2 linked regions of the Piscinibacter sp. HJYY11 genome follow. Each later gene encodes a partner of the first gene's protein in a complex. Links are inferred from orthologs where the notes say so. Each region holds a gene or a part of one and is shown in the gene's direction. Other genes may lie near its edges.

Evidence for each region.
Region 2: the proteins of hfq (region 1) and JI745_RS06625 are in contact, whole or in part, in a crystal structure (PDB 3VU3), measured with the Escherichia coli proteins. The link is inferred for Piscinibacter sp. HJYY11 from one-to-one orthologs.

The regions. Positions count from the first base shown.
Region 1 is NZ_JAERQZ010000001.1:796,920-812,393, reverse strand. The notes cover bases 10,770-13,768. They hold hfq (RNA chaperone Hfq), read left to right. Parts: upstream 10,770-12,147; coding sequence 12,148-12,390; downstream 12,391-13,768. Other genes in these bases: hflK (FtsH protease activity modulator HflK), read left to right, coding at 13,683-13,768; hflX (GTPase HflX), read left to right, coding at 12,425-13,675; der (ribosome biogenesis GTPase Der), read left to right, coding at 10,770-12,065. Outside these bases: SMC-Scp complex subunit ScpB, read left to right, coding at 25-873; JI745_RS03655 (pseudouridine synthase), read left to right, coding at 870-2,753; ndk (nucleoside-diphosphate kinase), read left to right, coding at 2,836-3,261; 23S rRNA (adenine(2503)-C(2))-methyltransferase RlmN, read left to right, coding at 3,319-4,461; type IV pilus biogenesis/stability protein PilW, read left to right, coding at 4,458-5,273; JI745_RS03635 (helix-turn-helix domain-containing protein), read left to right, coding at 5,266-6,168; ispG (flavodoxin-dependent (E)-4-hydroxy-3-methylbut-2-enyl-diphosphate synthase), read left to right, coding at 6,173-7,471; hisS (histidine--tRNA ligase), read left to right, coding at 7,543-8,865; JI745_RS03620 (tetratricopeptide repeat protein), read left to right, coding at 8,899-9,585; outer membrane protein assembly factor BamB, read left to right, coding at 9,582-10,700; more of der, read left to right, coding at 10,725-10,769; more of hflK, read left to right, coding at 13,769-15,053; protease modulator HflC, read left to right, coding at 15,074-15,474. UniProt on the Escherichia coli protein: RNA chaperone that binds small regulatory RNA (sRNAs) and mRNAs to facilitate mRNA translational regulation in response to envelope stress, environmental stress and changes in metabolite concentrations.
Region 2 is NZ_JAERQZ010000001.1:1,475,438-1,490,985, forward strand. What follows is about bases 2,970-6,042. They hold JI745_RS06625 (catalase), read left to right. Parts: upstream 2,970-3,287; coding sequence 3,288-5,798; downstream 5,799-6,042. Other genes in these bases: JI745_RS06620 (hypothetical protein), read right to left, coding at 2,970-3,132; JI745_RS06630 (endonuclease/exonuclease/phosphatase family protein), read right to left, coding at 5,802-6,042. In the rest of the region: JI745_RS06605 (DegT/DnrJ/EryC1/StrS aminotransferase family protein), read right to left, coding at 1-1,009; JI745_RS06610 (Gfo/Idh/MocA family protein), read right to left, coding at 991-2,094; JI745_RS06615 (ArsC family reductase), read right to left, coding at 2,265-2,621; more of JI745_RS06620, read right to left, coding at 2,629-2,969; more of JI745_RS06630, read right to left, coding at 6,043-6,833; JI745_RS06635 (MFS transporter), read left to right, coding at 6,918-8,087; JI745_RS06640 (hypothetical protein), read right to left, coding at 8,142-9,086; JI745_RS06645 (SDR family oxidoreductase), read left to right, coding at 9,254-10,042; JI745_RS06650 (TetR/AcrR family transcriptional regulator), read right to left, coding at 10,117-10,845; JI745_RS06655 (carotenoid oxygenase family protein), read right to left, coding at 10,940-12,520; JI745_RS06660 (aldehyde dehydrogenase family protein), read right to left, coding at 12,653-14,119; JI745_RS06665 (ABC transporter substrate-binding protein), read right to left, coding at 14,156-15,271; JI745_RS06670 (branched-chain amino acid ABC transporter permease), read right to left, coding at 15,402-15,548.

The DNA.
Region 1 (15,474 bases):
CGACTGAGGATGTAGACGACGTCTATGAACACACAGGATGCGAAGCGCGTCCTCGAAACCGCGCTCATCTGTGCGCAGCAGCCCTTGCCCCTGAAGGACATGCGCACCCTGTTCGCCGATGAACTGGGCCCCGACAGCCTGAGGGCCCTGCTCGACGAGCTGACCCGTGACTGGGAAGGGCGGGGCGTCGAGCTGGTGGCTTTGTCCACCGGCTGGCGCTTCCAGAGCCGGCCCGAGATGCGCGACTTCCTTGACCGGCTCAACCCCGAGAAGCCGCCCAAGTATTCGCGCGCGGTGATGGAGACGCTGGCCATCATCGCCTACCGCCAGCCGGTGACGCGGGGTGACATCGAAGACATCCGCGGCGTGACTGTCAGCAGCCAGATCGTCAAGCAGCTCGAGGACCGCGGCTGGATCGACGCCATCGGCTACCGCGAAGCGCCAGGTCGCCCGGCCTTGTATGCCACGACCAAGCAGTTCCTCGATGACCTCGGTCTCGCGAGCCTCGAGCAGCTGCCCGTGCTGGAAGGAGGCGCTCCGGCAACGGCCGTGGCCTTGGCCGAGGCACTGCCCGACCAGGGGTCGTTGCTGGAAGACTCGGGCCAGGCGGTGCTGAGCCTGGAGGGCGAGACGGAAGCTCCCGCAGAGGCCGATGTCGAGGCCGACGTCCATGCGGAGGCCCAGGATGAAGAAGCCTCGATCGCTGTTGCGGCTGATGCGGTGGCCGAGGTCGCCGAACCTTCACAAGGCGCTGCGGAGCTTCCTGCCGCTCACCCATCCGATGACGACCACGAGGCGGTGTTGCCGCCCGAACCCTCCGAACCACCTTCAGAACCCGCGGCAGAGACCGCCCCGACGGATCCCCAAGCATGAACCAGCCTGACGACGACACCCCGGTTGACGTGAGCTCCGCATCCGGCGATGCGGCGCCTGCCGAGGCCAAGCCTGTGCGGCGTCGCCGCACGGTCAAGGCCGAGGCGGCGGCACCCGTCGAGGACGCCGATGCGCCGGCAGCCGAAGCGCCTGTCGAGGCTGCGCCCAAGCCGGCGCGCAAGCGCCGCACCGCAGCGGCCAAGTCCGGCGAGGAAGCGGACGCCGCGACCCCTGCAGCGGTGCAGGAACAACCCGCGCCACACGAGGTGAGCGAAGAACCCGTGGCGCCGCGCGTTGAAGCGGCTGACGTTGCGGCTGCGCCTGAGGGGGATGCCGGCGAAGGCGGTTCGGAGTCTGCTGGTGCGGGTGACGAGGATCGGCCACGTTCGTCACGCAACCGCCGCCGCAACCGCAAGGATCGCCAGCGCGAGCGAGAAAGCGCGCCTGACCCGGCTGTTGCCGCGCAGTCCGTTGCCAACCAGGCCGGTGAGGTGTTCGCCCAAGTGTTGTCGGGGGATTTCGACGTCGAAACGCCCGTCGCCGAAGAGGCGCCTGAAGCCACGGAGGCAGGCGATGACGCCGCCACCGAACACAAGCGCGTGCTGGCCGCCGAGCCCGACGCACCCAAGCTTCACAAGGTGCTCGCCCAGTCGGGCATCGGTTCGCGCCGCGACATGGAGCAGCTGATCGAAGACGGTCACGTGACCGTCAACGACCAGCCGGCTCATGTGGGCCAGCGCGTGTCGTTCGGCGACCAGGTGAAGATCAAGGGCAAGCCGGTGCGCATCCGCATCGTGCCGCCGCCGGCGCGCATCATTGCGTATCACAAGCCCGTGGGCGAGGTCGTCACGCACGATGATCCGGAGGGCCGCCCGACGGTGTTCCGCCGACTGCCGCGATTGCAGCAGGGCAAGTGGCAGTCGGTGGGCCGCCTCGACCTGAACACCGAAGGCCTGCTGCTCTTCACCACCTCAGGCGAACTCGCCAACCAGCTGATGCACCCGCGCTTTGGCGTGGAGCGTGAGTACGCGGTGCGCGTGCTGGGCACGCTGACCGAAGACGACCGCGAAGAGCTGCTCAACGGCGTCAACATCGAAGGCCAGATGGCCAGCTTCAAGTCCATCCAGGACGGCGGCGGTGAAGGTGCCAATCACTGGTACCGCGTCGTCATCACCGAAGGCCGCAACCGCGAGGTGCGCAAGCTCTTCGACGAAGTGGGCCTCACCGTGAGCCGCCTCATCCGCATCCGCTACGGCACGGTGGTGCTGCCGCGCGGCCTCAAGCGCGGGGTGTGGGTCGACCTCGAAGAGAACGACGTGCGCGCGATCCGCCGGCTGGCCAGCGGCAACAACCCCGGCCAGCAGCAGGGCGAGCGTGGTGGCCCGGGCAACCAGCAGAACAACCAGAAGCGCGGCAACCGCAATGACCGCAACGACCGTGGCAATCGCCAGGAGCGTGGTCCGCGTGGTGGCCAGCAGCAACCCGTGCCAGCACAGGCGCGCGAGAACAGCTACGACGACCAGGACCGTGATGACGACCTGGACTTCGACCCCAGCAAGATCCCCAACCCGCTCGAGCAGACCTTCGACAAGCGCTTCGTGCAGAAACCGCGTGGCCCGGTGGGCGGCGGCGGCTTCGGCCGCGGCGGGGGGGGTTTCGGCGCCGGTGGCAGTGCGCCGCAGCGCCCGCAGGGCGGCGGCAACAACAAGAAGGGCGGCGGCCCGCGCGAGCCGGATCCGCTGCAGACCTCCGTCGGCTACATCGGCGCCGATGCCTTCCACCGCAAGAACCGCGGCGGCCGCGGCAAGGGCGGCGGGGGTGGTGGCGGGTACGGCGGCGGCGGAGGCGGTGGCTTTGGCGGCAACCGCCGCGGCCGCTGAGCCCTGCTGGAATTACGAAGGAACCCACCTTCGAGCGTTAGAATCCAAAACTTTGCCAAGTGCTTGATTCAGGAGAAGAAATATGGCGATCGAACGTACCCTTTCCATCATCAAACCCGACGCGGTCGCGAAGAATGTGATCGGCCAGATCTACGCGCGCTTCGAAGGCGCCGGCCTCAAGATCATCGCGGCTCGCATGGCGCACCTCTCGCGCAATGAAGCCGAGCAGTTCTATGCGGTGCACAAGGCCCGCCCGTTCTTCAAGGACCTGGTGGACTTCATGGTGTCCGGCCCGGTCATGATCCAGGTGCTCGAAGGTGAAGGCGCCATCGCCAAGAACCGCGACCTGATGGGCGCCACCGACCCGAAGAAGGCCGAGAAGGGCACCATCCGCGCCGACTTCGCCGACAGCATCGACGCCAATGCCGTGCACGGCTCCGACGCGCCGGAAACGGCCGCTGTCGAAGTGGCGTTCTTCTTCCCTGGCATGAACGTCTACAGCCGCTAAGTGCTGGCCTTGCGCCTCGACGTAGGCGTTGCCTGCTGAGCGCAAGGAAACCATCTCATGACACCGGCCAACCTGCTCGACTACGACCTCGACGGACTGGCCGCGTATTGCGAAAAGCTGGGTGAGAAGCGCTTTCGCGCCACCCAGCTTTTTCGTTGGATCCATCAAAAGGGCGAGGCCGACTTTTCGGCCATGTCCGACCTGGCCAGATCGCTGCGCGACAAGCTGGCCGGCGTGGCCGTCGTGGCGCCGCTCACCGTCATCAGCGAGCAGGCCTCGGCCGACGGCACCATCAAGTGGCTCTTCGACGTGGGCGGTGGCAACGCCGTAGAGAGCGTCTTCATTCCCGAAGATGACCGCGGCACGCTGTGCGTGTCGTCGCAGGCGGGCTGTGCGGTCGGCTGCCGTTTCTGCTCGACCGGCCACCAGGGGTTCAGCCGCAACCTCACCACAGGCGAAATCGTGGCGCAGCTGTGGTTTGCCGAGCATCACCTGCGCAAGCGCTTGAACCTGGCGCCAGGCGAACGCGCCATCACCAACGTGGTGATGATGGGCATGGGCGAGCCGCTGCAGAACTACTCGGCCCTCGTGCCGGCGCTGCGCGTGATGCTCGACGACCATGGGTATGGCCTGTCGCGCCGCCGCGTCACGGTGTCCACCTCCGGCGTCGTGCCGATGATCGATCGCCTGCGCGAAGACTGCCCGGTGGCGCTCGCCGTGTCGCTGCATGCCCCCGAAGACGCGCTGCGTGACAACCTCGTGCCGCTCAACAAGAAGTATCCGATCGCCGAACTGCTGGAGGCTAGCAGCCGCTACCTCGAGCGTGCGCCGCGCGACTTCATCACCTTCGAGTACTGCATGCTCGACGGCGTGAACGATACCCCTGCCCATGCCGAGGCGCTGGTGCAGATCAGCCGCACGGTGTCGTGCAAGTTCAACCTCATTCCGTTCAACCCCTTCCCCGAGTCGGGCCTCACACGCTCGCCGCGTGATCGTGTGACTGCCTTTGCGCGCATCCTGCAAGACGCCGGCGTCGTGACCACCGTGCGCAAGACGCGCGGCGACGACATCGCCGCCGCCTGCGGCCAGCTGGCGGGGGAGGTGCAGGACCGCACCAACGTCGCCGAGCGCATGACGCGTTCGCCGATCCAGATCCATCGCAAGAACCCTTCGTCCAACACTCCGGAGAAACATGCATGAATGTGGGCCGCAATCGCTGGTGGGTCACTGCCGCTTGCTGGGCATTCAGTTCATGGATTGCCGGGTGCGCGCTGCCGCCGCCATCGCCTGCGCCAGGCGAGACGCGCGATCGCGTCACCGAGTCCGACGAAAGCGAATCCAGCAAGCGTGCCCGCGTGCGCCTCGAGCTGGCCAGCGCCTATTTCGGTCGTGGCCAGTACACCACCGCGCTCGACGAGGTGAAGCAGGCTGTCTCGCTGAACCCAAAACTCGGCGAGGCTTTCAACATGCGGGGCCTGATCTATGCCGCGCTCGGCGACGACACGCTGGCGCAGGAAAGTTTCAAGCGCGCGCTTCAGTTGAATCCGAACGACGCCGACAGCTTGCACAACTATGGCTGGTACCAGTGCCAGCAGAAGCGCTACCGCGAGGCGCAGGCCCTGTTCCAGCAAGCGCTTGGAACGCCGCAATACCCGGCGTCCGCTCGCACGCTGATGACCAGTGGCATCTGCCACGCGCGTGCCGGCGAGTGGGCCGAGGCGGAAGTGGCCTTGAGCAAGGCCTACGAGCGTGACCCGGCCAATCCTGCCGCAGCGGTCAACCTCGCCGAAGTGCTGCTGCGCCGCGGCGAGGCCGAGCGCGCGCGGTTCTACATCCGCCGTGTGACCTCGACGCCGACCCAGTCCAGCGCACAGACGTTGTGGCTCGCCGCGCGCATCGAACACAAGCTCGGCAATCGCCAGGGAGTCAATGAGCTCGGCCGTGAGCTGCGCAGCCGTTTCCCGCAGTCGCGTGAAACTTCGGCCTTCGATCGAGGCCTCTTCAATGAGTGACACCCCAGGCGACGCCCCGATCGCCGACCCCGCACCGACACCAGACACCGCCGGCAGCCTGCTGAGGCAGGCCCGCGTGGCCAAGGGCCTGCACATTGCTGCGCTGGCGACCTCCATCAAGGTGGCGCCGCGCAAGCTCGAGCTGCTCGAGGCCGACCGCTACGACGAGCTCCCCGGCGCGACCTTCACCCGTGCACTGGCGCAGACCGTCTGCCGCACGCTCAAGATCGATGCGGCACCGGTGCTGGCCCTGTTGCCGCAGCCGGTCGATCAGGGCTTGTCGCAGTTGAGCCGCGGCCTGAACGAGCCGTTTCGCGACAAACCCGGCCGGCGCGTGCCCAGTGACCTGAGTTTCCTCAAGAGCCCGATCGTGATCGCGGCGGTGGGGCTGTTCGTGGCCAGCGTGGTGCTCTATCTGCTGCCCGTCGGTTGGGTGGCCGAGTTGACCGAACAGGCCAGCAGCACGGTACGCGAGGGCGACGCAGCCTCTGCCACGCCCCCACCGCCGGCCACGGCTGTCATCACCTTGCCGCCGCCGGCGGTTGTCATGCCGGCGTCCGAGGCCGTGTCGGCAGCCGCCTCGGCGCCAAGTGCGAGCGCTCCTGCCGCCGCCTCTGCGCCCGTGGCCTCAGCGTCGTCGCTGGCCGCGTCAGCACCCCTCAACGGTGCGCTCCTGCTGCGCGCCCAGGCGCGCTCCTGGGTGGAAGTGATCGACGGCCGTGGCAACCCGTTGATGTCCCGCCTGCTCGAAGCAGGAGAAACCGTGGGCCTCGACGGGCCTACTCCCTTGCGGGTGAGAATCGGCAACGCAGCGGCCACGCAGGTGTCGTTCCGCGGTCGACCAGTCGACCTCACTCCCTCGCGTGACAACGTGGCCAAGCTCGAACTCAGGTGATGTGATGACCCAGGCCCGTCCTGCCCTCGACGATTTCATCGAACCCGCCGTGCCGCTCGTGCGGCGCAACCTGCAGGCGCAGGTGCGCTGGGGCTCGCGCCTGGTCACGATCGGTGGCGACGCCCCGGTGCGCGTGCAGTCGATGACCAACACCGACACGGTCGACGTGATCGAGACGGCGATCCAGGTCAAGGAGCTGGCGGTGGCGGGCTCCGAGCTCGTGCGCATCACCGTCAACACGCCCGAAGCTGCCGTTGCCGTGCCGCACATCCGGGACCAGCTCGACCGCATGGGCATCGACGTGCCGCTGGTCGGCGACTTCCACTACAACGGCCACCGCCTGCTCACCGAATTCCCGGCGTGTGCCGAAGCCTTGTCGAAGTACCGCATCAATCCCGGCAACGTGGGCAAGGGCGACAAGCGCGACAAGCAGTTCGCCCAGATGGTCGAGGTCGCCGCCAAGTACGACAAGGTCGTGCGCATCGGCGTCAACTGGGGCAGTCTCGACCAGGAGCTGCTCGCCCAGATGATGGACGAGAACGGCAAGCGCGCCGAGCCCTTCGAGCCGCAGCAGATCATGTACCGCGCGATCATCACCTCGGCAGTCGAGTCGGCTCGACGCGCTGAAGAGGTCGGCCTGAAGGCCGGGCAGATCGTGCTGTCTTGCAAGATGTCGGGTGTGCAGGACCTGGTGAGCGTCTACCGCGCACTTGCCAAGCGCTGCGACTACCCGCTGCACCTGGGCCTCACCGAAGCCGGCATGGGCACCAAGGGCACGGTCGCCTCAACCGCGGCGCTATCGTTGCTGCTGCAGGAGGGCATTGGCGACACCATCCGTGTCTCGCTCACGCCGCAGCCCGGTGAAGCCCGCACGCAAGAAGTCGTCGTGGCGCTGGAGATCCTCCAGGCCCTCGGCTTGCGCTCGTTCAACCCGAGCGTCACGGCCTGTCCGGGTTGCGGCCGCACCACCAGCACCACCTTCCAGGAACTGGCCAAGCAGATCGACGACTACCTGCGCCTGCAAATGCCGGTGTGGCGCGCGCGTTACCCCGGTGTCGAGAAGATGAAGGTGGCGGTGATGGGCTGCATCGTCAACGGCCCGGGCGAAAGCAAGCATGCCGACATCGGCATCAGCCTGCCGGGCACCGGCGAAGCACCGGCGGCGCCGGTCTTCATCGATGGCGAAAAGGCACTCACGCTGCGTGGCGAGCGCATCGCCGAAGAATTCCAGGCGCTGGTCGAGAACTACATCGAGAAGCGCTACGGCAGCGCCACCGCCCAGCATTCGACCGCGCCGGCCTGACCGGGCCGCGCGCTCCGGCGAACGACGCCGTCGCACACGACGGCCTTCCATTCCTCTTCTTCCCGTTAGACATGGCTGACAAAAAAAGCGCCGCCCTGCAGGCCGTGAAGGGCATGAACGACATCCTGCCGCCTTCCGTGCCCCGCACCGAGAAGCTGCCGGATTCGGCCATCTGGGCCTGGTTCGAGACGACTGTTCGTCGCGTGCTGCAGAACTACGGCTACCAGTACCTGCTGACCCCGATCGTCGAACCCACCGCGCTCTTCGTGCGCGGCCTGGGCGAGGTCACCGACATCGTCGAGAAGGAGATGTACTCCTTCACCGACTCGATGAACGGCGACAAGCTCACGCTGCGCCCTGAGGCCACCGCCGGCATCGTGCGTGCGATGGTCGAGCACAACGCGCTCTACAACGGGCCGCTGCGCATCTGGACCATGGGCCCGATGTTCCGCCACGAGCGGCCGCAGAAGGGGCGTTATCGGCAGTTCAACCAGCTCGACGTGGAGGCGCTCGGTTATGCCGGGCCGGACGTCGACGCCGAGATGATCCTCATGGTGCGCAGCCTGTGGCGCGAACTGGGCCTGGTCATCGGCCAGCACGTGCGGCTGGAGATCAACAGCCTCGGCCAACCCGAGGAACGGCGTGCGCACCGCGAAGCGTTGATCCAGTACTTCGAGCAGAACGCCTCGGTGCTGGACGAAGACGCCAGGCGCCGCCTGCACAGCAACCCGCTGCGCATCCTCGACACCAAGAACCCGGCCATGCAGGCGGTGGTCGAGGCTGCACCCAAGCTGATGGACTTCCTGGGCGAGGCGTCGCTCGGGCACTTCAATGCCGTGCGCAAGGTGCTCGATGCCGCGGGCCTCGACTACCGCGTGAACACGCGCCTCGTGCGGGGCATGGACTACTACAACCTCACCGTCTTCGAGTGGGTCACCGACCACCTCGGCTCGCAAGGCACAGTGTGCGGCGGTGGTCGCTACGACGGGCTGATCGAGCAGCTGGGCGGCAAGCCCGCGCCGGCGGTGGGCTTCGGCCTCGGCATCGAACGCCTGCTCCTGCTGCTGCAGGAGCTGGCCGTGCCGGTGCCCACCAGCGCACCGGTGGCGTATGCGGTGATCCTGAGCGAATCGACGGTGGCTCAAGCCATGGTCACCATCGAAGCGCTGCGCCAGGCGGGCGTCTCGGTGCTGATGCACGCCGGCGGCGGCAGCATGAAGAGCCAGTTCAAGCGGGCCGATGCCAGTGGCGCCCGCTTTGCCCTCATCTTCGGCGACGACGAGGTCGCGCGCGGCGAGGTGTCGCTCAAGTCGCTGCGCGACGCTGCCGTCGCGCAGCGCAGCTTGCGCCTCGCCGACGCTGCCACCTGGGCCGCCGAACTGCTGGCCGCATAATCCCCGACTCATTTTGCAGAAACGTCAATCGTCATGGCCACCCATCTCGACCTCGAAGAACAAGAGCAGCTCGACCAGCTGAAAGCCTTCTGGAAGCAGTACGGCAACCTCATCACCTGGGTGCTGATCCTCGCGCTGGGTGGTTATGCCGGCTGGATGGGGTGGAACAACTGGAAGCGCGAGCAGTCGGTGAAGGCGGGCGTGCTGTTCGAGGAGCTCGAGAAGGCTGCTCAGGCGGGCGACCTCGACAAGACCGCGCGTGTCTTCGGCGACATGAAAGAGCGCTTCGGCGGCACCGGCTATGCGCAACAGAGCGCATTGCTGACGGCCAAGCTGCAGCACGACAAAGGCCAGGCCGAGGCTGCGCGCACCACGCTCGCTTGGGCTGCTGACAACGCGAGCGAAGACGAGTACCGCACCGTGGCGCGCCTCCGACTTGCGGGGCTGCTGCTGGATGAAAAGAAATACGACGAGGCGCTGAAGCAGCTCGACGGTGCAGGCAGCAAGGAATTTGCGGGTCTGGTGGCCGATCGTCGCGGAGACGTGCTGCTGGCCCAAGGCAAGAAGGACGAGGCCAAGGCGGCCTACCTGCAGGCCTGGAAGACGTTGGAAGAGACGGTCGAGTACCGCCGCATCGTTGAAGCCAAGCTCGCAGTGCTGGGCGCTGCGCCTGCAGCCGAAGTGCCGAAGACGGCCCCCATCTCCGGAGCCGGCAAATGATGGTGCAGGGGCGCCGTCTCGGCGCGTGGGTCTTGCTCGCGACCCTGGTGGGCTGCGCCAGCTCAGGCCGCCCGGACCCGACGCCGCTGCAGCCGCTGCAGGCGAAGGTCGCCGGCCGGCAGGTGTGGAAGGAAGACATCGGCAAGGTCAGCTTCCCGATGGCGGCCGCGGTGAACAACGGTGTCTTCACGGTCGCCGACGACAGCGGTCTGGTGCTGGCCCTGCAGGCCGACACCGGCAAGGAAGTGTGGCGCGCCAATGTCGGCGACAAGCTGAGTGCAGGCGTCGGCAGCGATGGCCGGTTCACGAGCGTCGTGACCCGCAACAACCAGCTCGTCACCTTGCAGGGCGGCAAAGTCGCCTGGAAACAAGGCTTGCCTTCTCGCGTGGTCACCGCGCCGCTGGTGGCAGGGGAGCGGGTCTTCGTGCTGGCAGTCGACCGTTCGGTGCACGCGTTCGATGCGCTCGATGGCCGCAAGCTCTGGACATACCAACGCCCGAGCGATGCCCTGAACCTGGCGAGCGCCGGCGTGATCATGCCCTTCAAGGACACGCTGGTGGTTGGGCAGGGCCCCAAGCTCGCAGGCCTCGACCCGCTGCGCGGCAGCCTGCGCTGGGAAGCGACGCTGGCGTCGCCTCGGGGAACCAACGAAGTCGAGCGCTTGGCCGATGTGGTCGGCCCGGCCGTTCGAGTGAAAGACCTCATCTGCGCGCGCTCCTACCAGGCGGCTGTCGCTTGCGTGAATGCGGAGCGCGGGAGCACGCTCTGGACGCGCAACGCGGGCGGCCTCGTCGGTGTCGGTGGCGACGACCAGATGGTCATCGGCGTCGATGCGACCGACCGTGTGAGCGCCTGGAAGGCCGCCGATGGGACGCCAGCCTGGACGGTCGAGAGCCTCCTCTATCGCAACCTGAGTGCGCCCATCGTGCTTGGCAAGGCGGCCGCGGTTGGCGACCTGAAGGGCATGGTCCACTGGTTTGCGCGCGACACCGGCGAGGCCGTGCTGCGCCTGCCCACCGATGGCAGTGCCATCAAGAGTGCGCCGGTGGCCTCCGGCCTGACGCTGCTCGTGGTCACGACCGATGGCGGGCTGTATGCCTTCCGCCCCGAGTGAACGACTGCCAGAGCGCCTGATCCCATGAAGCCAGTGATTGCGGTGGTGGGCCGCCCCAACGTGGGCAAGTCCACCCTGTTCAACCGCATGACCAAGAGCCGCGATGCGATCGTGGCCGATTTCTCCGGCCTCACCCGCGACCGGCACTACGGTGACGGGCGCTTGGCCGACCGCGAGTACATCGTGGTCGACACCGGCGGCTTCGAGCCCGACAGCTCCACAGGCATCGTCAAGGAAATGGCCAAGCAGACCCGCCAGGCCGTGGCGGAGGCGGATGCGGTGATCTTCGTGGTCGACCTGCGGGCCGGCGTCTCGGCGCAGGACCATGACATCGCGCGTTACCTGCGCACCGCCAACAAGAAGGTGTTCCTCGCGGCCAACAAGGCCGAGGGCATGAGCGACTCGCCACTGCTCGGTGAGCTGTACGAGCTCGGCATGGGTGCGCCGCACCCGATTTCGTCGGCGCACGGGCAGGGCATCCGCAGCCTGCTCGATGCGGTGCTCGCTGATTTCCCGTTCGACGACGATGGCGAAGAGGAAGAGGGCGCCGGAGAGCAGGCGCCGATCCGGCTTGCCGTCGCTGGGCGGCCCAATGTGGGCAAGTCGACCCTCATCAACACGTGGCTAGGCGAGGAGCGCCTCGTGGCCTTCGACATGCCCGGCACGACGCGTGACGCGATCACCGTGCCATTCGAGCGCCACGGGCAGAAGTTCGAGCTCATCGACACAGCCGGCCTGCGCCGCAAGGGCAAGGTGTTTGAGGCGATCGAGAAGTTCTCGGTGGTCAAGACCCTGCAGGCCATCGCCAGTGCCGACGTGGTGCTGCTCCTGCTCGATGCCACCCAGGGGGTCAGCGAGCAGGATGCCCACATCGCCGGCTACATCCTCGAGAGCGGTCGTGCCGTGGTGCTGGCCGTCAACAAGTGGGATGCCATCGACGACTATCAGCGCGAGACGCTGGAACGCTCGATCGCCCAGCGGCTCGCTTTTCTCAAGTTCGCGCCGGTGCTGCGGATCTCGGCGCTCAGGCGCCAGGGGCTCGGCCCGGTGTGGCAGGCCATCGCCGATGCCCATGCCTCGGCCACACGCAAGATGAGTACGCCGGTGCTGACACGCCTGCTGCACGAGGCGGTGGAGTTCCAGACACCCAAGCGCTCAGGTGGCTTCCGCCCCAAGCTGCGTTATGCGCACCAAGGTGGGATGTCGCCCCCGGTGATCGTGATCCATGGCAATTCGCTGGAGCATGTGACCGACGTCTACAAGCGCTATCTCGAGATGCGGTTCCGCGAGCATTTCAAGCTGGTGGGCACTCCGCTGCGCATCGAGATGCGCTCCAGCAAGAATCCCTACGCCGACAAAGACTAGGCTCATTGTCTTGAAAGCGGTGTTGCGGCGCAGTGCTGTGTTAACGTGACAGCCTCATCCACTACATATCACGGAGCATATCGTGAGCAATAAAGGGCAGCTTCTACAAGACCCGTTTCTGAACCTGCTTCGCAAGGAGCACGTTCCGGTGTCGATCTACCTTGTGAACGGCATCAAACTGCAGGGCCACATCGAGTCTTTCGACCAGTACGTGGTGCTGTTGCGCAATACCGTGACGCAGATGGTCTACAAGCACGCGATCTCGACCGTCGTGCCAGGCCGTGCGGTGAACTTCCACGCCGCAGAGGCTCCGGAGCAGACCTGAGCTACGGGCAGCGCCCGCCTAGGCGGACCTCACCTTGACTGCAGCGGCACCTACCGCCGCCTCGGCGGCGGGCGATTCCCCTCGCGCCATCCTGGTCGGGGTCGACCTTGGCGGTCGTTCCCATTTCGACGAGACCCTCGACGAACTGGCTTTGCTTGCCGAATCGGCGGGCGATGTGCCGGTCGCGCGGGTCATCGCCAAGCGCAAGGCGCCGGACCCGGCGCTCTTCGTGGGGTCGGGCAAGGCCGATGAGATCAAGGCGCTCGTCGAAGGGCACAAGGCCGAGGCCGTGCTGTTCGACCAGGCCCTCTCGCCGGCACAGCAGCGCAACCTCGAGCGCCACCTCGGCGTGGCCGTGGCCGATCGCACGATGCTGATCCTCGAGATCTTTGCTGCTCGGGCGCAAAGCCACGAGGGCAAGCTGCAGGTCGAACTGGCGCGCTTGCAGTACCTCTCGACGCGGCTGGTGCGCCGGTGGAGCCACCTGGAGCGCCAGCGCGGCGGCATTGGCACGCGCGGTGGCCCGGGTGAAGCCCAGATCGAACTGGACCGCCGCATGATCGGCGAGCGCATCAAATCGGTGAAAGAGCGCCTCGTCAAGGTGAAGCGGCAGCGCGGCACGCAGCGGCGCTCGCGTGAACGCAGCGGCACCTTCCGCATTTCTCTCGTTGGCTACACCAACGCCGGCAAGTCGACGCTCTTCAACGCCTTGGTAAAGGCGCGTGCCTACGCGGCCGACCAACTGTTCGCCACCCTCGACACGACGACCCGCCAGCTGTATCTGGAAGACCTCGACGCGACGGCGTCGCTGTCGGACACCGTGGGCTTCATCCGCGATCTGCCTCACAAGCTGGTCGAGGCCTTCGAGGCCACCTTGCAGGAAGCGGCCGATGCCGATTTGCTGCTGCACGTCGTCGATGCGGCGAGCCCCGTGCTCGACGAGCAGATGGCCGAGGTGCAGCGTGTGCTGCAAGAGATCGGCGCCGATGCCGTTCCGCAGATCCTCGTCTACAACAAGCTCGATAATCTCGCCGAATCGCAGCAGCCCCAGGCCTTGAGCGATGTGCTCGAGCGTGATGGCGGTTTGCGCGTTCCGCGGGTGTTCGTGAGCGCATTGCGCGGAACCGGGCTGCCTGAGCTGCGGCGCCTCATTTCCGCCGCAGTGGCGGCTGGCCGCGACACGGGCTTGAACTTCGACGAGACGGCTTCAACTTCCGGTGTGTCCGACACTGCGCCGGAAGCCCACGATGATGCGGACGCCAAAGCGTACAGACGACAACTTTGAACCTGTCATGACCATGAGCGCTATTCCTTCTTCCCCCGGCGAACACCCGTCGCGACTGCGCGATGTGGCGACCGCGGCGCGGGCTCTCTTGGCGGGAGTGCTCGGTTCGGTACGTGGCCGACTGGGCCGCCGTCCTGAGCTGGTGCTCAATAACGGGGGCCGTGGCGATGGTCCTCCAGATCTCGACGAGCTCTGGCGCGATTTCAATCGCAAGTTGAGCGGCCTCTTCGGCGGCAAGCAGCGCTCCACCAATGGTGGAAGCGGCGGTCCCAATTTCCAGCCCGACATGCGCGGCACCGGCATCGGCATCAGCTTGGTGGCCGGCCTCATCGTGCTGGTGTGGGCCGCCAGCGGCTTCTTCATCGTGCAGGAAGGCCACCAGGCCGTGGTCACCTCGTTCGGCAAGTACAGCCACACCGTGGATGCCGGCTTCAACTGGCGGTTCCCGTATCCGTTCCAGGCCAATGAGGTGGTGCCCGTCACCCAGCTGCGCTCGGTGGAGGTCGGCCGCAGTGCGGTCGTGCAGGCCACGGGCCTGCGGGAATCGTCGATGCTCACCAAGGACGAGAACATCGTCGACATCCGCTTCACGGTGCAGTACCGCCTCAAGGACTGCCCGCGCACGGTGGGCGCGGCTTCGGCACCGAGTGGTGCGACCTGCGGCGCACGCGCCTACCTGTTCGAGAACGCGAAGCCCGACGAGGCCGTGATCCAGGCGGCCGAGTCCGCGGTGCGCGAGATCGTGGGCAAGAGCAACATGGACCAGGTGCTGTACGAGCAGCGCGACGAGATCTCGTCGCAGCTGATGGCCTTGCTGCAGGCCCAGCTCGACCGGCTGAACACCGGCATCCTGATCGTCAACGTCAACGTGGGGAGTGTGCAGGCGCCCGAGCAGGTGCAGGCTGCGTTCGACGACGCTTTCCGTGCCGGCGCCGACCGGGAGAAGGCCAAGAATGAAGGTCAGGCTTATGCCAACGACGTGATCCCCAAGGCCCGAGGCAGCGCCGCGCGCTTGCACGAGGAAGCCGAGGCCTACAAGGCGCGGGTCATCGCACGGGCCGAGGGTGATGCACAACGCTTCAACCGCATCCTGACCGAGTACCAGAAGGCACCATCGGTCACCCGCGACCGCATCTACATCGACACCATGCGCGACATCTATGCGGGTGTGAGCAAGGTGATGGTGGACAGCCGCAACAATTCCAACCTGCTGTACCTGCCGCTCGACAAGCTGATCCAGCAGGCGTCAGCGCCGGCACCTGCGCAGCCTGCAGCCATCCAGCCGGCGGAGACGAGCCCTTCGACCTCGTCTTCCAGTAGCTCGTCCGACATCCGCCTGCGGGACGGCCCGCGTAGCCGCGAGCGAGACGCACGCTGATATCAGGGCAGGAAAAGACCATGAATCGAATCGGAACTTTCGCCATCGGCTTCATCGTGCTGCTGATGCTGGTGTATTCCACGCTTTTCATCGTGGACCAGAAGCAGTTTGCCGTCGTCTATGCACTGGGCGAGATCAAGGAAGTCATCACCGAGCCCGGCCTCAAGTTCAAGCAGCCGCCGCCGCTGCAGAACGTGGTGTTCCTCGACCGCCGCGTGCAGACGCTCGACAGCCCGGAGACCCGCCCCATCTTCACCGCCGAGAAGAAGAGCCTGGTGATCGACTGGCTCGTGAAGTGGCGCGTGACGGACCCGCGCCAGTTCATCCGCAACAGCGGCACCGACATGCGCAACGTGGAAGCGCGGTTGAGCCCGATCGTTCAGGGCGCCTTCAATGAGGAAGTCACCAAGCGCACGGTGCA
Region 2 (15,548 bases), 680 kb from region 1 along the record:
AGAACGCGCGCAGGTCAGGCTCGCCGAGGTACCGGTAGGCCCGCAGCTTGGGCAAGGCCACCGGGTAGTGCCGCCCCGTCTCGATGCCGTGCTCGGCCAGGTGCTTCATCAGCGCATCGCGCCGCGCCGTGCGCACGACGAACAGGTGGTACACCTGCCGCGCCCAGGGCTGGCGCACCGGCAGCACCAGGTCGCCCACACCGGCCAGCTCGCGCAGGTAGTGGTCGGCGATCGCGATGCGGTGCTCGGTCCACCCGCCCAGGTGCGGCAGCTTGGCGGACAGCACGGCCGCCTGCAGCCCGTCGAGCCGCGAGTTGCGGCCCTCGAATTCATGCTCGTGCTTGGCCAGACGCCCGTGGTTGGCGATCATGCGGCAGCGCTGCGCGAGGTCGGCGCGCTGCGTGGTGATGGCGCCGGCATCGCCGTAGGCACCGAGGTTCTTGCCCGGGTAGAAGCTGAAGCAGCCGACATCGCCGAGGCCGCCCACACGCTGCCCGCGCACTTCGGCGCCATGCGCCTGCGCGCAGTCTTCGATCACCGCCAGGCCATGCTCGCGCGCCAGCGCCATCAGCGCGTCCATGTCGCAGGGGTGGCCGTAGAGGTGCACCGCCACCAGCGCTTTCGTGCGCGGCGTGAGCTGCGCCTGCACCGAGGCCACGTCGAGCACGTAGCTCTCGCGGTGCACGTCGGCGAAGACCACGCGGTGCCCGCAGCGTGACACCGCCTCCGCACTGGCGATGAAGCTGTTGCCCGGCACGATGATCTCGCTGCCCGGCGGCAAGGCCAGCGCCTCGATGGCGATCTCCAGCGCGTCGGTGCCGTTGCCCACGCCCACGCAATGCGCCGCACCGGCGTAGCGGGCGAACTGCTCTTCGAACGCGGCGACATGGGGCCCGCCGACGAAGGCCGAGTTGGCGATCACGGCGGCGATGGCGCTGTCGATGTCGTCGCGGATCGACTGATACTGCGCCTGCAGGTCGAGGAAGCGGATCACGAGGCTGCCTCCCATGCCGCCCATGCGGACGCCGGCACAGAAGCGCGCCGGCCGAGGCGGCTATGCCGGACCCCCTGCACCGGCAGGGCCACTTCCTCGCCCGAAGCCATCGACTCGTACAGCGCGACCAGCAGCTCCAGGGTGCCGCGCCCTTCATGCCCATCGACCAGCGGCGCGGCACGGCCCCCCAGCACCTCCACCACGTGCTCGTAGAACGCCTGGTGCCCGAAGCCGTAGACGTTGGGCGGGTTGACGCTGAAGCGCGTGAGTGCGTCGGCATCGCCGGGCAACGGCTCGTTGAACTGCCAGATGCGCGTCTGGTTGACGGCGAAGCCCGCGATCTCCACCGCACCCGTCGAGCCCAGCACCGACAGCGAGCCCTCCATGTCGTGCGGGCGGGCCGCGGTGGTGGCCTCGATCACGCCCAGCGCGCCATTGCGAAAGCGCAGCGTGGCGACGGCCGTGTCTTCGGCTTCGATGCGGGCCAGGGCCGTGGCGCCACGCGCATGCACGCTCGCCACCGGGCCCATGAACCAGCGCAGCATGTCGACGTGGTGGCTCGCCTGGTTGGCCAGCACACCACCATCGAGCGCCCAGGTGCCTCGCCACGCGGCCTCGTCGTAGTAGGCCGCCTCGCGGCACCAGCGCACGCGCACCGTGCCCAGCACCAGTTGGCCGAATCGGCCGGCCTCGAGGGCCTCGCGCGCCCTGACGACCGGCACGTTGAAGCGGTTCTGCTTGACGACGAAGAGCTGCACGCCGGCACGCTCGCTTTCGTCGAGCATCGCGTCGGCATCGGTCAGCGTGAGCGCCATCGGCTTCTCGACGAGCACGTGGCGGCCACTGCGCATGGCCGCGATCGCGTGCTCGGCATGCTCGCCGCTCGGCGTGAGCACGGCCACCAGGTCGATGCCCCGCATGGCCAGCATCTCGGCAAGCGACTCGAAGGCGGGCACCCCGTGCCGGGCGCCGAACGCCTCGGCGCGGCCGGCGTGGTGGTCGCACACCGCGACCAGCCTCATGCCGGCCACGTGCTGCGTCAGGAGCTCGGCATGCCGTTTGGCGATGCGGCCGCAGCCGACAATGGCGACGTTGATCATGGGGGCGCAACTGCAGGTCCCGTGCCCGAGACAGTTGCAGGTTTGCCGACTTCAATGCTTGCAGCGAGCACCGGGCCCTGCGCCGTAGTGCCGACTCTCCCGCCGCAGGGCGGATGCCACTTTTACCGGCGCGGTCTTCCCGTGATGTGCAAGCGTTGCCGACGCGAGCCTCAGCGCACGTGGCCGGCGAAGAGCGCTTCGGAGAACCCGACGGTCACCTCGCCGTCGCCCCACTCGACCACGGGCCGCTTGATCACGCTCGGCTGGCGCAGCATCAGCGCACGGGCCGAGGCGGCATCGGTCACCGCGGTCTTCTCGCCCTCGTCGAGCTTGCGCCAGGTCGTGCCCTGGCGGTTGACGAGCTTCTCCCAGCCGACGGCCTGCAACCAGCGCGAGAGCCGGGCCTCGGGCACGCCTTGTTTCTTGAAGTCGTGAAAGGCCACGTCGACGCCTTGCCCGGAAAGCCAAGCGCGCGCCTTCTTGACGGTATCGCAGTTGGGGATGCCGTAGAGCGTGATGGAGGTCATCCGCGCTTTATAGCCCGTTGTCGGCGTCGTGCACGTCGCACAGCGGATCGGGCCCGTAGGACGTGTCCATCACCTTGCCCTGCGCGTCGATGCCCACCTGGAAGTACTGGCAGAACGGCGTCTCGTAGCGATAGGCCCAGACGGTCTGCCGCCGTTCGGCGATGCCCACCACCCGCTGGTCGAACGAATGGCCGATCAGCGCCTGCACCTGGCTCGCGGCCATGCCGGGCTGCACCGCGTTGAAGTTGGCCTCGGTCAGCACCTGCTCCCAGCGCACCAGCTTGCCGGCCGCGTCGAAGTCGACCATGTAGGTGTGCCGGCCAAACGGGCCTCGCGCGAACTCGAGGCGGCGGCCACCGTCGGCCTGCGGGTACTCGCCGGTCGGCTCGCCGAGCGACTGGCGGGCCGCCTGGATCGAGGTGCCGGGGGAAAGCGACTGCGGGCCATAGCTCACGCAGCCCGCCAGCACGGCGGCCGCCAGCGCTGCGCCCAAGGCGTGGAACGACTTCATGAGAGATCCTTTCCGCGGTGCATGCAGGCACCGAAGGCCTCATGGTAGGAAGCGCTCGTGCCCCCGTCCACACGGGGGACTTCTCCCCAACGACGGCGCGCCAGGGAACAGGCCTTGCCGAGTGGGCTCAACTCCACTCGTCGAGAGCAGCTTGCATGGCCACGTCAAAACCAAAAAGCCCCCGGAAGCCGGCACCCTCGCCCGCCCCCACCGCCGCCGAGCCCGACCCGAGCCAGCCCCTGCCCGCCGATCCGCAGGAAGCCGTGGGCACGGTGCTCAGCACGCTCTCCGGCCCATCGACGGTGCTCTTCACCGAAGACGACGCGCAAGCCCTTTCCACGCCCGCGCAGCAGATGCTCGGCACACGCTACGCCGGCACGCAGGTGCTCGCGAAAGCGATGCCTTCCAACCCGCTCAAGCCCGCCGAGCACGGGCTCGACAACGGCCACCATCCGCAGGCCGGGCCTTCGCAGGCGGCGCCCGACGAGATTGTGCGCAGCAGCACCGTCAACGAAGACGTGCCCTCGCCGAAGACGGGCGACGGCAGCGTGAGGCCCGGCTTCAACCCCACCAACGGCCCGCTCGACCGCGTGCGCGTCGACAGCGGCGGCCAGGCACTCACCACCAACCAGGGCGTGCCGGTCGCCGACAACCAGAACTCGCTCAAGGCCGGCCTGCGCGGGCCCACGCTGCTCGAAGACTTCATCCTGCGCGAGAAGATCACCCACTTCGACCATGAGCGCATCCCCGAGCGGGTGGTGCATGCGCGCGGTTCGGCGGCGCACGGGTACTTCGAATGCACCGAGCCGCTGACCGAGCACACGGCTGCCGCACCTTTTGCACAAGCCGGTAAAAAGACCCCGGTCTTCGTGCGTTTCTCGACCGTGGCCGGAGAGCGCGGCTCGATCGACACCGCGCGCGACGTGCGCGGCTTCGCCGTCAAGTTCTACACCGAGCAGGGCAACTGGGACCTGGTGGGCAACAACATCCCGGTGTTCTTCATCCAGGACGCGATGAAGTTCCCCGACCTCGTGCATGCGGTCAAGCCCGAGCCGCACCACCAGATGCCGCAGGCTTCGAGCGCGCACGACACCTTCTGGGACTTCGTCTCGCTGATGCCCGAGTCGGCGCACATGCTGATGTGGGTGATGAGCGACCGCGCGATCCCGCGCAGCTACCGCACGATGCAGGGCTTTGGCGTGCACACCTTCCGGCTGGTCAACGCGGCGGGTGAATCGGTCTTCTGCAAGTTCCACTGGACACCCGTCGCCGGCACGCACTCGCTGGTGTGGGATGAAGCCGCCAAGCTCGGCGGCGCCGACCCCGACTTCCACCGCCGCGACCTGTGGGAGGCCATCGAGGCCGGCAACTACCCCGAGTGGGAGCTCGGCGTGCAGATCTTCAGCGAGGTGCAGGCCGAAGGCTTCAGCTTCGACGTGCTCGACCCGACCAAGATCGTGCCGGAGGAGCTGGTGCCGCTGCGCACCGTGGGCCGCCTGGTGCTCAACCGCAACCCCGACAACTTCTTCGCCGAGACCGAGCAGGTCGCCTTCTGCACCGCACACGTGGTGCCCGGCATCGACTTCAGCAACGACCCGTTGCTGCAGGGCCGCATTCACTCGTATGTCGACACGCAGCTCACGCGGCTCGGCGGGCCCAACTTCCACGAGATCCCGATCAACGCCTCGATTGCGCAGGTGCACAACAACCAGCGCGATGGCCTGCACCGCCAGGCCATCCACCGCGGACGGGTGAACTACGAGCCCAACTCGCTGGGCGGCGGCTGCCCGTTCCAGGCCGGCAAGGCGGGCTTCGTCTCCTTCCCGCAGCCGGTGGCCGAAGACAAGGTGCGCGGCAAGCCCGAGAAGTTCGCCGACCACTACTCGCAGGCCAGGCTCTTCTGGAAGAGCCAGACGCCCACCGAGCAGGCGCACATCGTCGGCGCCTACCGCTTCGAGCTGACGCGCGTGCAGACGCCGGCGGTGCGCGAGCGTGTGCTGTCGGTGCTGGCGAACATCGACACCGAGCTCGTGACCCGCGTGGCCGAAGGCCTGGGCATGCCGGTGCCGCCGCCGCAACCGAAGGCGCTGGCGATCGAGGTGACGCCGGAGGTGGAAAGCTCGCCGGCGTTGTCGTTGCTCTCACGCCCCGGCGAGGCCGGCGTCAAGGGCCGGCGCGTGGCGCTGCTGGTCGCCGATGGCGTGGAAGACCTGCGGCTGCGCGCGGTCCACAAGGCACTGGCCACGGCAGGCGCCGCGCCGCGCTTCGTGGGCGTGCGGCTGGGCGTCGTCACGCCGCTGAGCCAGGAGCCGCTGCATGTGGAGGTGTCGCTCGAAGCCGCACCCTCGGTGACCTGGGATGCGGTCGTGCTGCCCGATGGCGAGCGGGCGGCGCTCTCGCTCGCCGCGCAGGGGCAGGTGCTCGAGTTCGTGAAAGACCAGTACCGGCACTGCAAGCCGATGCTGGTGCTGGGCCATGCGAGCGTCGTCCTGGCCAAGGCCAGCATCGACGTGCAGCTGCCCGACGGCACGCCCGACCCGGGCATCGTGCTGGGCGAGCCGATGGACGCCGCCGCGCCGGGGGCCGAGGTGAACGTGGACGCCTTCGTCACCGCGCTCGCGCGGCACCGCCACTACGAGCGCGAGACCGACCCGCCGCGCGTGTAGCGACTAGGCCCGCTGCGGCTTGTACTTGAAGACGGCGCGAATGACCCCGTGGTCGTTCGTGCCGTCGAGCTTGTGGTCGTCGAAATTGAGGTGGTCGTTGTTGACCACCAGCCCGTCGAACAGCCACACGCGCTTGCGGCTGTGGTCGTAGAACTGCTCGCTCACCATGATGTGGTCGAGCGACTCGCGGATGCCCTCGTGCACGTGGGTGTAGTACACGTCGCGCGTGTCGCGGTACTCCTGCAGCGTCTGCGTGCTGTAGAGCGCGATGTCGCCGCCGCCGATGGAGTCGCCCACGAGATAGCGCGGCTGCTCGGTGAGGATGTTGGTGGTGTTGCTGAAGTGGCCGTCGTTGATGTCGCCGAGCACGATCACCGGCGTGTCGTTGCCCTTCATCTGCTCGGTGAGGATGAAGCGCAGCGCCGCCGCCTCGGCCGTGCGGCGGATGGTGGAGATGGCCGCGCCGATCGCGGTGGCGTGCTTGGCGTAGGTGTCGCGGTCTTCGCGGTACCAGCCTTCGTTGTAGATCTTCGTCGGGCCCTTCGACTTGAAATGGCACACGTAGAGGTGCACCTCGGGCTCGTCTTCGCGCGGCTTGATGGTGCAGTGCGCCACCGGGCGTGAGAAGCCGCGGATGCTCACGTCGATGAGCGGGGTCTGCGGGTCGTCGCCGTGCGAGCGCAGCACGAACTTGCTCGGAAACTGCTCGATCCACTGGGGCACGCCGCTCAACAGGCCCTTGCGCACGATGGCGGCGCAGACGATCTTGCGGCCATCGGCATCGGGCGGGGCGACGAGGTCGTAGTCGGCGTCGAGGCCGGCGGCCTGCAACGCGCGCTTCATCGAATCGGCATGCCAGAGCTCCTGGAAGCCGAACACGTCGGACTTGAGGATGGTGAGCTGGCGCACCGTCCAGGCGATCTTGAGGTTGTACTCGGCTTCGGTCCAGCCGTCGCGGTCGGTGTAGAGCGGCCGGCCGGGCTCGTTGAGGTTGTAGAGGTTGAAGGTGGCGATGCTCAGCTCTCTCAGGTTCATGGCGGCCTCCGGGTGGTGACGCGAGAGTAGGCGACGCATGTGACAGGCGCGCAATCCCTACTCCTCTATATTCGGCCGGCCTCCATGAAGAAGCCGATCGTCGTCACCGTGCTCGGCAGCGCCCAGACCCTGGCCTGGGCGTCGTCGTACTACATCGCCGCCCTGCTCGCCGCACCCATCGCCCGCGACCTGGGCCTGCGCGAGCCGACGGTGTTCCTCGCGTTCTCGCTGGCGCTGGTAGTGTCGGCCTTCGTCGGCCCCTGGGCCGGCCGCACCATCGACCGCCACGGCGGCCGGCAGTTGCTGATGGGCACCAATGTGCTGTTTGCCGCCGGCCTTGCCGGCCTCGCGCTCGCGCAGGGGCCGTGGACGCTCTTCATCGCCTGGGTCGTGCTCGGCCTTGCGATGGGCGCCGGGCTCTACGAGGCAGCGTTTGCCACGCTCGTGCGGCTGTACGGCCATGACTCGCGCAACGCCATCACCGGCATCACGCTCTTCGCCGGTTTCGCGAGCACCATCGGCTGGCCGCTCACCGCCTGGATGGAAACGACCTTCGGCTGGCGCGGCGCGTGCCTGGGCTGGGCAGGCCTGCACATCGTGCTGGGGCTGCCACTGAACGCGGCCTTGCCGAAGGCGCCCGCATCGCTGGCGCCCGCGCCGGCAGCAGCGGCGGCCGCGGCAGAGGTGCCGCCTGAAACGGAGCCCCAGCACCCGATGCTCGTGAGCGTGGTGCTGTCGTTCGTGTTCGCGGTGGCGTGGTTCACCAGCACCGCGATGGCGGCCCACCTGCCTCGCTTGATGCAGGCGCTCGGCGCAAGCCTTGCGGTCGCCGTGGCGGTGGGTGCGCTCGTCGGGCCGGCGCAGGTGGCGGGCCGCCTGCTCGAATTCGGCGTGCTGCGGCGTGTGCACCCCTTGCTGTCGGCGCGCCTCGCCAACCTCGCGCATCCGATCGGCGCGGTGGCCTTGCTCTTTGCGGGGCCGGCCCTGGCACCGGTGTTCGCGCTGCTGCACGGGGCGGGCAACGGCATCCTCACCATCGCCAAGGGCACGCTGCCGCTCGTGTTCTTCGGTCCGCAGGGCTATGGCGCGCGGCAAGGCTGGCTCATGCTCCCGGGGCGGGTGGCGCAGGCGTTTGCGCCGTTCGCGTTCGGCCTCGCACTCGACCGGTGGGGCGCGGCAAGCCTGTGGCTGTCGACCGCGCTCGGTCTCACCGCGTTCGTCGCCTTGATGGTGCTGAAGGCCGGCAGGCGCTGAAGCAAAACGCCCCGCGGGCGCGGGGCGTTTTGACTGAGTTTCGACCTCAGCGCGTCACTTGCTCTTGGTCGAGCCGCTGGACGACGACGCGCCCCCAGCTTCGAGGCCGGTGGACGTCTGCGTGGTCGGCGAGGTGGCGCTTCCGTCGCTCAGCCCGGTGGTGCTGCTGCCCGCGCCTTGCGGTCCGGCGCCCGATTGCGAGCCCTGGCGGCTGCTGCGCCAGGTGTTGAACTCTTCCGAGAACTTCTTGTAGCGCTCCTGGCGCCATGACTGGTAGTCGTTGTCGAGGTTGCGCAGTTGCTCGCTGCGCCACTGGTGGTAGTCGGGGTCGTGGTGGTGGTCGCGACTTTGGCCTTGGCCCTGCCCCTGGCCGACCTCGGAACGGCCCCAGTCGGCGTGCTGGCCCCATTCGCGCTGGCCATAGGCCTGCTGGTCCTGGCCGTAGCCTTGCTGGCCATATCGCTGCTGGCCGCCGTAGCCCTGCGAGCCACCGTAGCCCTGCGATCCGTATCCGGACGATCCGTAGCGGCCCTGCGACCCGCGCTGGCCATACGGGTCGCCGCCTTGGCGGCCCGGGTCACCCTGGTTGCCGTAGCCATGCGAGCCGTAGCGCCCGTCGTCCCGCTGCCCAAAATCACGCTGCTGGCCATAGCCGCCACGGTAGCCCTCCTGCCGACCGAAGCCCTGCTCCGCGTCGTAGCCCTGGGCGCCGTATTCGCCGCCGTAGCCACCGTAGCCGCCGCTGCCGATGCCGTACTCGGAGCCGCTGCCTTGCTGGCGGCCCGAGTCGAACTGGCGGCCGCCGCCGGTGTAGTAGTCGCCCGACTGCGCGCCGCGCTCGCTGCGCTGGTCCTGCTGGCCACTTTGGCGACGGAAATCTCCGTAGTTGCTGCCGGATTCGCTGCGCTGGCCGCCTTGCTGCGCGCCTTGGCGGTCCTGGCCATAGTCGTCTGCGCCATAGCCGCCGTCTCGGCGGCTTTGATAGTCACGCTGGGTCATGTCGTTTCCTTTCATCTGGATCCGTTGCGATCGGCCACCCCGCGAAACCACGGCGAGCCGTGACGAATTCGCGGCAATCGAGGTGCCGAGCCCACCGCGTCATCCGCACGAGCCGGAACACGCGTTGCTGCGCTCCAGGCATCCACCCACCGATGACAGGAGACCCCATGAACGACACCACCCGATCCCTCGCCATCGTCACCGGCGCCTCCTCGGGCATCGGCCGCGAGCTGGCATTCGAATGCGCCCGCAACGGTTTCGACCTGCTCATTGCCGCCGACCAAGGGCCGCTGGAAGAAACCGCCGACGCCCTGCGCGACCTCGGCGTCTCGGTGAGCACCGTGACAGCCGACCTCGCGACGCCTGCCGGCGTGGCCTTGCTGATCGAGCGCATCGGCGAGCAGCCCGTCGACCTGCTGCTCGCCAATGCGGGCCATGGCCTGGGGCGCGCTTTCCTCGACCAGGAGTTCGCCGACATCCGGCACGTGATCAACACCAACATCACCGGCACGCTCGACCTGCTGCACCACGTGGCCCGCCGCATGCGCTCGCAGGGCCGCGGACGCATCCTCGTCACCGGCTCGATCGCCGGGCGCATGCCAGGGAGCTTCCAGGCCGTCTACAACGGCACCAAGGCCTTCATCGATTCCTTCTGCTTCGCCTTGCGCGACGAGCTGAAGGACTCGGGCGTCACCGTCACCTGCCTGATGCCCGGGCCAACCGACACCGAGTTCTTCGAACGCGCCGACATGATGGACACGGATGTGGGCACCGGTCCGAAGGCGAGCCCGGCCGACGTGGCAAAGGCCGGTTTCGACGCGATGATGGACGGCGAGAGCGACGTCGTCGCCGGCTGGAAGAACAAGCTTCAGGCGCTGATGGCGAACATCACGCCGGATGAACTGCTGGCGCGGCGGCACCGCAAGATGGCGGAGCCCGGATCTGCGCGGCACTGATGCCGCCCAATGACGAGAGGGTCAGCCGCTGCTCGCGCGCTGACCCTCTTCGGCACTGTGGGCCCAACAGCTCGCTACCGAACGCGAGCCTTGGGGCGTTTGCGGGTCTGCTCCAGGCCGGCAGCCAGCATCGTCGCAAGTTCAGTGCACTGCGCCTTCACGACCGAGGGGTGCGTCACCAAGGTGTACTGCTCGTCGATGACGAGCATCGCCAAGCCATGCATGGCGCTCCACAGGTTGAACGTGAGGCCCTCGATGCCAGAGCTGTCAAGCTTTGCGCGCTCAAGCATGGCCGAAAAAATAGCATGCAATTCCTTCAGGGCATGATGCGACGCACTGCGCAGATCCGCATAGTCGTCGCGACGAAGGTTCTTGTCAGCGAACATCAAGCGAAACAGGTGCGAGTTCTCCACCGCGAAGCCAACATAGTTCTGGAAGATGATCTCCAGCGTCTCGGCGATCGAACCCGACAAAGTCGCCTGGCTCTTGCGACGCTGGCCCAGCAGCACGAAACCCTCGGCCGCGAGACTCGCCAACAGATGATTCTTGTCGGCGAAGTGATTGCGAATCGCTGCCTGGGAAACGCCGGCAAACTGGGCACAAGCTCGCAAGGTCACACCCTCGATGCCGCTGGTGCGCAAAAGGTGAGACGCACCGACGAGAAGCGCTGTGCGCAGGTTGCCGTGGTGATACCTTCTTTTCTTCTCGCCGGTTGCCGGCTCGACGGTCGGGCGGGCAGCGGAGCTGGTCGTTTGCTTGCGTCGGGCAGTTGCCATGGACAAGAGCGGGCTGACAGCGGTCATGTCAGCGTCGTTACGGGCGATCGAGCATTTTAGTGTCGCGCCCAACAATGCATTCATTGCACACATTCAACGGGCAACGAGATCGCCCTCTCCGCTACGGACGACCAGCGTGCTCCAGTTGTGCCACCTTCTGGGTCGAGAGCCAGCATGCGTGCACACCAAACGGCACGCGGGCAGGCAGGTGGACGCGTGCGATCTCCGTCATCTCCTTCGCAGTGAAGATGACCAGGTCAGCACTCTCCTCCTTCATCAGCAGGTCGACGATGTAGCCATCGTCTTCATCTTTGCCGCCCTCTGCCGGAACGAACAGGGGCTCGCCACCCAGGAACCCGCTGTAGTCAAGGTACTGAAGTGGCTTCTCTTCCAGGAGGTCGTACTTCTGCACACCGCGACCCATGTAGCCGCTGCTCTCGTCGAGCAGGTAGGCATAGCGGCTCGGCTTGCCCGAGTACGCGAGGTTGATGGACGGTCGCTCGTAAGCACCCTCAAGCAGCACCCTGTCGTCCACCACCTTGCCGCTCTCGAGGTCGAGCACCCACTTGCGGAACTTCGCAGGGGGCTCCTCCGGGCTGTGGATGGGCAGGTGATCCGGGTACGCCTCGAACATGGGCGCAAAGAGGACGATCTGGTCCCTGCCGTCCTTGGAGCGCGTTTCCCAGCCGTTCACCATGTGCCAGATGAATCCGGGGTGGTCGCACGTGAACCAGCGGACGGCTTCGCCAGGCGACGGGAAGCGGTTGATGACACCCCAACGCAGCGGGTACGACGCGTCGAAGTGATAGATGCTCGAATGCGATGTCAGCCGTAAGCGCGAGCTGCGGATGGAAGTGTCGGGGAAGATGAGGAAGCGATCGGTGACGATGAAGTCGTGCAAGTAGGCCATGGCATCTTCAGACAGGGGCTGCTGATGCACCAGCTGGTGGTCGACCAGTCGACCGTTCTCGAGGCGCGAATAGAACACCCCGTGGTTGGTGCGATGGATGCTCAGGTTGTAGAACGTGTTGGTTGCCTGATCGATGCGTGGGTGAGCCGTGAAAGGGCTCTTCAATGCGCCGCCCCAGTTCTCGAGCTTTCCGGTGCCGTCGAACACGACATTGCCACCCTCCAGCCGGCTGTTCAGCGCGAACGGATAGGCAGTCTCGTTCAGACAGTAGATCTTGCCGCCGTGGAAGTGCACTGCGGTGGATGCGGTTGACAGCTCGAGCGGGTCCAGCGCCGGCACCAGGCCGCTTGCCTTCTTGCTCTCCACGAGTTGAGCCTTGGCCATCGAGAGCTGGCCTCCGGCCACGAGGTCCCCCACCTGCATGTACACCTCGCCGCCCGCTCTTTCCTCCGCCTCGTAGCGAGGCGTGCGAAGAAAGAAGTTCGAGTAGGTGATCTCGCCGTCCTTGAACTGGATTTGGTGGAGCATGCCGGCACCGTTGAAGGGGTGCAGCCGGGCCGTGGTCTTTTCGAACTGACGGTTCGCACCGTTGCGCAGGTAGATGCCCTTCAGATCGGTTGGCACGACTCCGGTGACCTTCGCGGGCACGTGCCGGTGCTCCTTGCTGACCGGCTCATAGCCTCGCACGTTGTACGTGCTGGTCTGGTTGTGTGCGGCAATGCCGAGGCGCTCATAGAGCGCCCTGTCTTCGGCGCCGAAGACGGGCTCTGCCAGTGCTGCTGTGTCGCTCATCGTTTCACCTCTCTCATATTGGATGGCGCAGGCGCGCCCTTGGGGTCGTCATGCGCCAGGAACCGCGGTGGCAGGCCCAGGTCGCATGTGTTCATTGGGTGACGTGACAGGCCGGCGGCCTGCCTGGTAGCGTCAGAGTTGAATGCAGACGGACTTCGACTCGGTGTACATCTCGTACGCAGCAGCCCCCATCTCGCGCCCCCAACCCGATTGCTTGTAGCCGCCGAAAGGCATTGCAGGGTCCATCACATGGTGGCAGTTGACCCACACCGTGCCGGCGTGCAACGCACGCGCGACGGCATGAGCCTTCGACACGTCGCGTGTCCAGACGCTTGCGGCCAGGCCATAGACGCTGTCGTTGGCCATGGCAACCACTTCGTCGATCTCCTTGAAGCGCGTGGCGACCAGCACCGGCCCGAAGATCTCCTCCTGGACCACTCGCATCTTCTGGTTCACATGAGTCAGGATGGTCGGGCGGTAGAAGTAGCCCGGTCCACCCACCGCGTCGCCACCGACCGCCACACCGGCGCCTTCCTTCTTGCCAATCTCGACGTAGCCAGCAACGCGCCGCAACTGCTCTTCCGACACCAGCGGGCCGATCTGCGTTGTGGGGTCCAGACCCGGACCGGTCTTGAGAGCCGCAGCCACCGTCGCCAGTCGATCGATGAACTTGTCGTAGATCGACTCGTGCACGTACAGCCGGGAGCCCGCCGTGCAGATCTGGCCCTGGTTGAAAAAGATCGCGTGCGCCGCCCCGGCGACGGCCGCGTCGATGTCCGCATCGGCCAGCACGATGGTCGGCGATTTGCCGCCAAGTTCGAGCGAGATGCGCTTCAGCGTGTCGGCGCCCGAGCGCACGATGGTCTTGCCGACCTCCGTCGACCCGGTAAACGCGATCTTGTTGACCTCGTTGTGGCCCACAAGGGCGGCGCCGACCACGTGGCCCAGCCCCTGGATCAGGTTGAGCTGGCCGGCGGGCACGCCCGCTTCCTGCGCGATCTGCACCAGTGCGGCGGCCGTCAGAGGCGTCTGTTCGGCCGGCTTCAGGATCGATGCGCAACCGAACGCCAATGCCGGAGCCACCTTCCAGGCTGCCATCAGGAGCGGAAAGTTCCACGGCACGATCTGCCCGACCACGCCGATGGGTGCACGCTGGGTGTAGGCCAGAAACTGCCCCTGGGGGCGGTTTGCCAGCGGGATCTGTTCGCCTTCCATGCGCATGGCCCAGCCGGCCATGTAGCGGAACACGCCTGCCGAGGACGGGATGTCGGCCATGCGGGCAGCCGTCACCGGCTTGCCGTTGTCGACCGATTCGAGGGTCGCCAGCTCTTCGCCGCGGGCCTCGATCAAGTCAGCGATGCGGTTCAGGACGCGCGAGCGCGCCGCTGGCGGTACCTTGGTCCATGGCCCGTGCTCGACGGCCAAGCGGGCGCTCTTGACTGCACGGTCCACGTCTTCCGCGTCGCCGGCGGAGACCTGGGCGAAGGCCTTGCCCGTGGCCGGGTCGATCGTCTCCATCGTTCTTTCGGACGCGGAGTCCACCCATTCGCCGTCGATGAACTGCTTGAGCGGAGGAAGTTTGAGGTTCGGATGAGACATGGCGGTCATCTGCAGGTTGAGAACCGGGACGGAGGCTCACACGGGCTGCGGGTTGCCGAAGGGAACCCAGCTCTCGCCGTTGAAGCGCTGCAACCACAGCTTGTCGTACAGCTCGTGGTTGGTCGGCGTGGTGTTCAGCGCGATACCGGGCAACATCGTGGTGGTCCGGAAGCCCTTGAGATCACGCGCGTTCTTCATGATGTTCTCGCGCGTGAGGTCGTCGCCGCAGCGGCGCAGGATCTCCGTCAGGATCTGCGAACTCGAATGCCCGGATGCGATCAGCTGGTCGTTGGGGTCGTGGCTGGGCAACCTGCGCTTCACGAAGTCGCGCAGTTCCACGATGGACGAGTCGGTGTTCCAGCGTGGGTCGGACGGCGACTTCGCCACGCCGATCGAGATCGCACCGATCACCTTGTCGGCGCCGGCCGGTCGCAGGATCGCCTGGATCGAGGAGCTGCCAAGCGGCAGGAAGACCTGCGGCTTCCAGCCGATGTCGTGCGCCTTGCGCAGGGCCTGCACCGCAAACTTGCCATTGCAAAGCACGAAGAACACGTCGGCACCGCTGGCCTTCAGGCTCACGACTTGCGAATCGACCGTCGGGTCGGTGACCTCGTAGGTGCTTTGGGCAACGATCATGTCCTTCGCACGAGCCCCCAGCGCGTTCTTGATCGCGTCGAGGTAGTCCTTGCCGAAGTCGTCGTTCTGCATGAGCACGGCCACGCGTGCCTTGGGCTGGTTCTCGAGCAGCCAGCGGGCGTAGACGCGGCCTTCAGCGGCATACGAGGGGCTCGCGGGCACAACGTAGGGCGCGGCGCTCACGTCCACCCACTTGTTGGCGCCGCTGAAAATCAGGAGTTGGGGGATGCGCTGCTGGTTGAGATAGCGATGGATCGCGTTGTTGCTCGGCGTGCCGAGGGTCTGGTAGATCAACGCGACCTTGTCCTGCTCGACCAGGCGACGCGTGAGCTCCAACGCCTTGCCGGGGTTGTAGCCGTCGTCGTACTGGATGAGCTTCACCTTGCGGCCGTTGATGCCGCCCTTGTCGTTGAGCTCCTCGAAGTAGGCCTGCGCGGCCTTGCCGAGGATGCCGAGCCCGGACACCGGGCCGCTGAACGGCATGGTGGAGCCCACACGGATCTCGGTATCGCTCACACCTGGCCCATATTGCCGCTGGGCGAAGGCAAGCCTCGAGACGCCCAGGGATGCCAGCGAGGCAAGAACTGCAGTTCGGCGATTGAATGACATGATCATTTCCTCTTGTGAATGCTGAAGCGGCGTCGCGCTAGCGCGTGGCTTTGAGGACCGCGACACCACGGGTCCGGAGGTGCGACAGGCGTGCCTGGAGTGGCCGCCAACTGCCGGCGATGCCCTTCGGGGCAACGAAGACGACGAGGAGCACCGAGAACCCAAAGATGGCCCACGGCGCCGA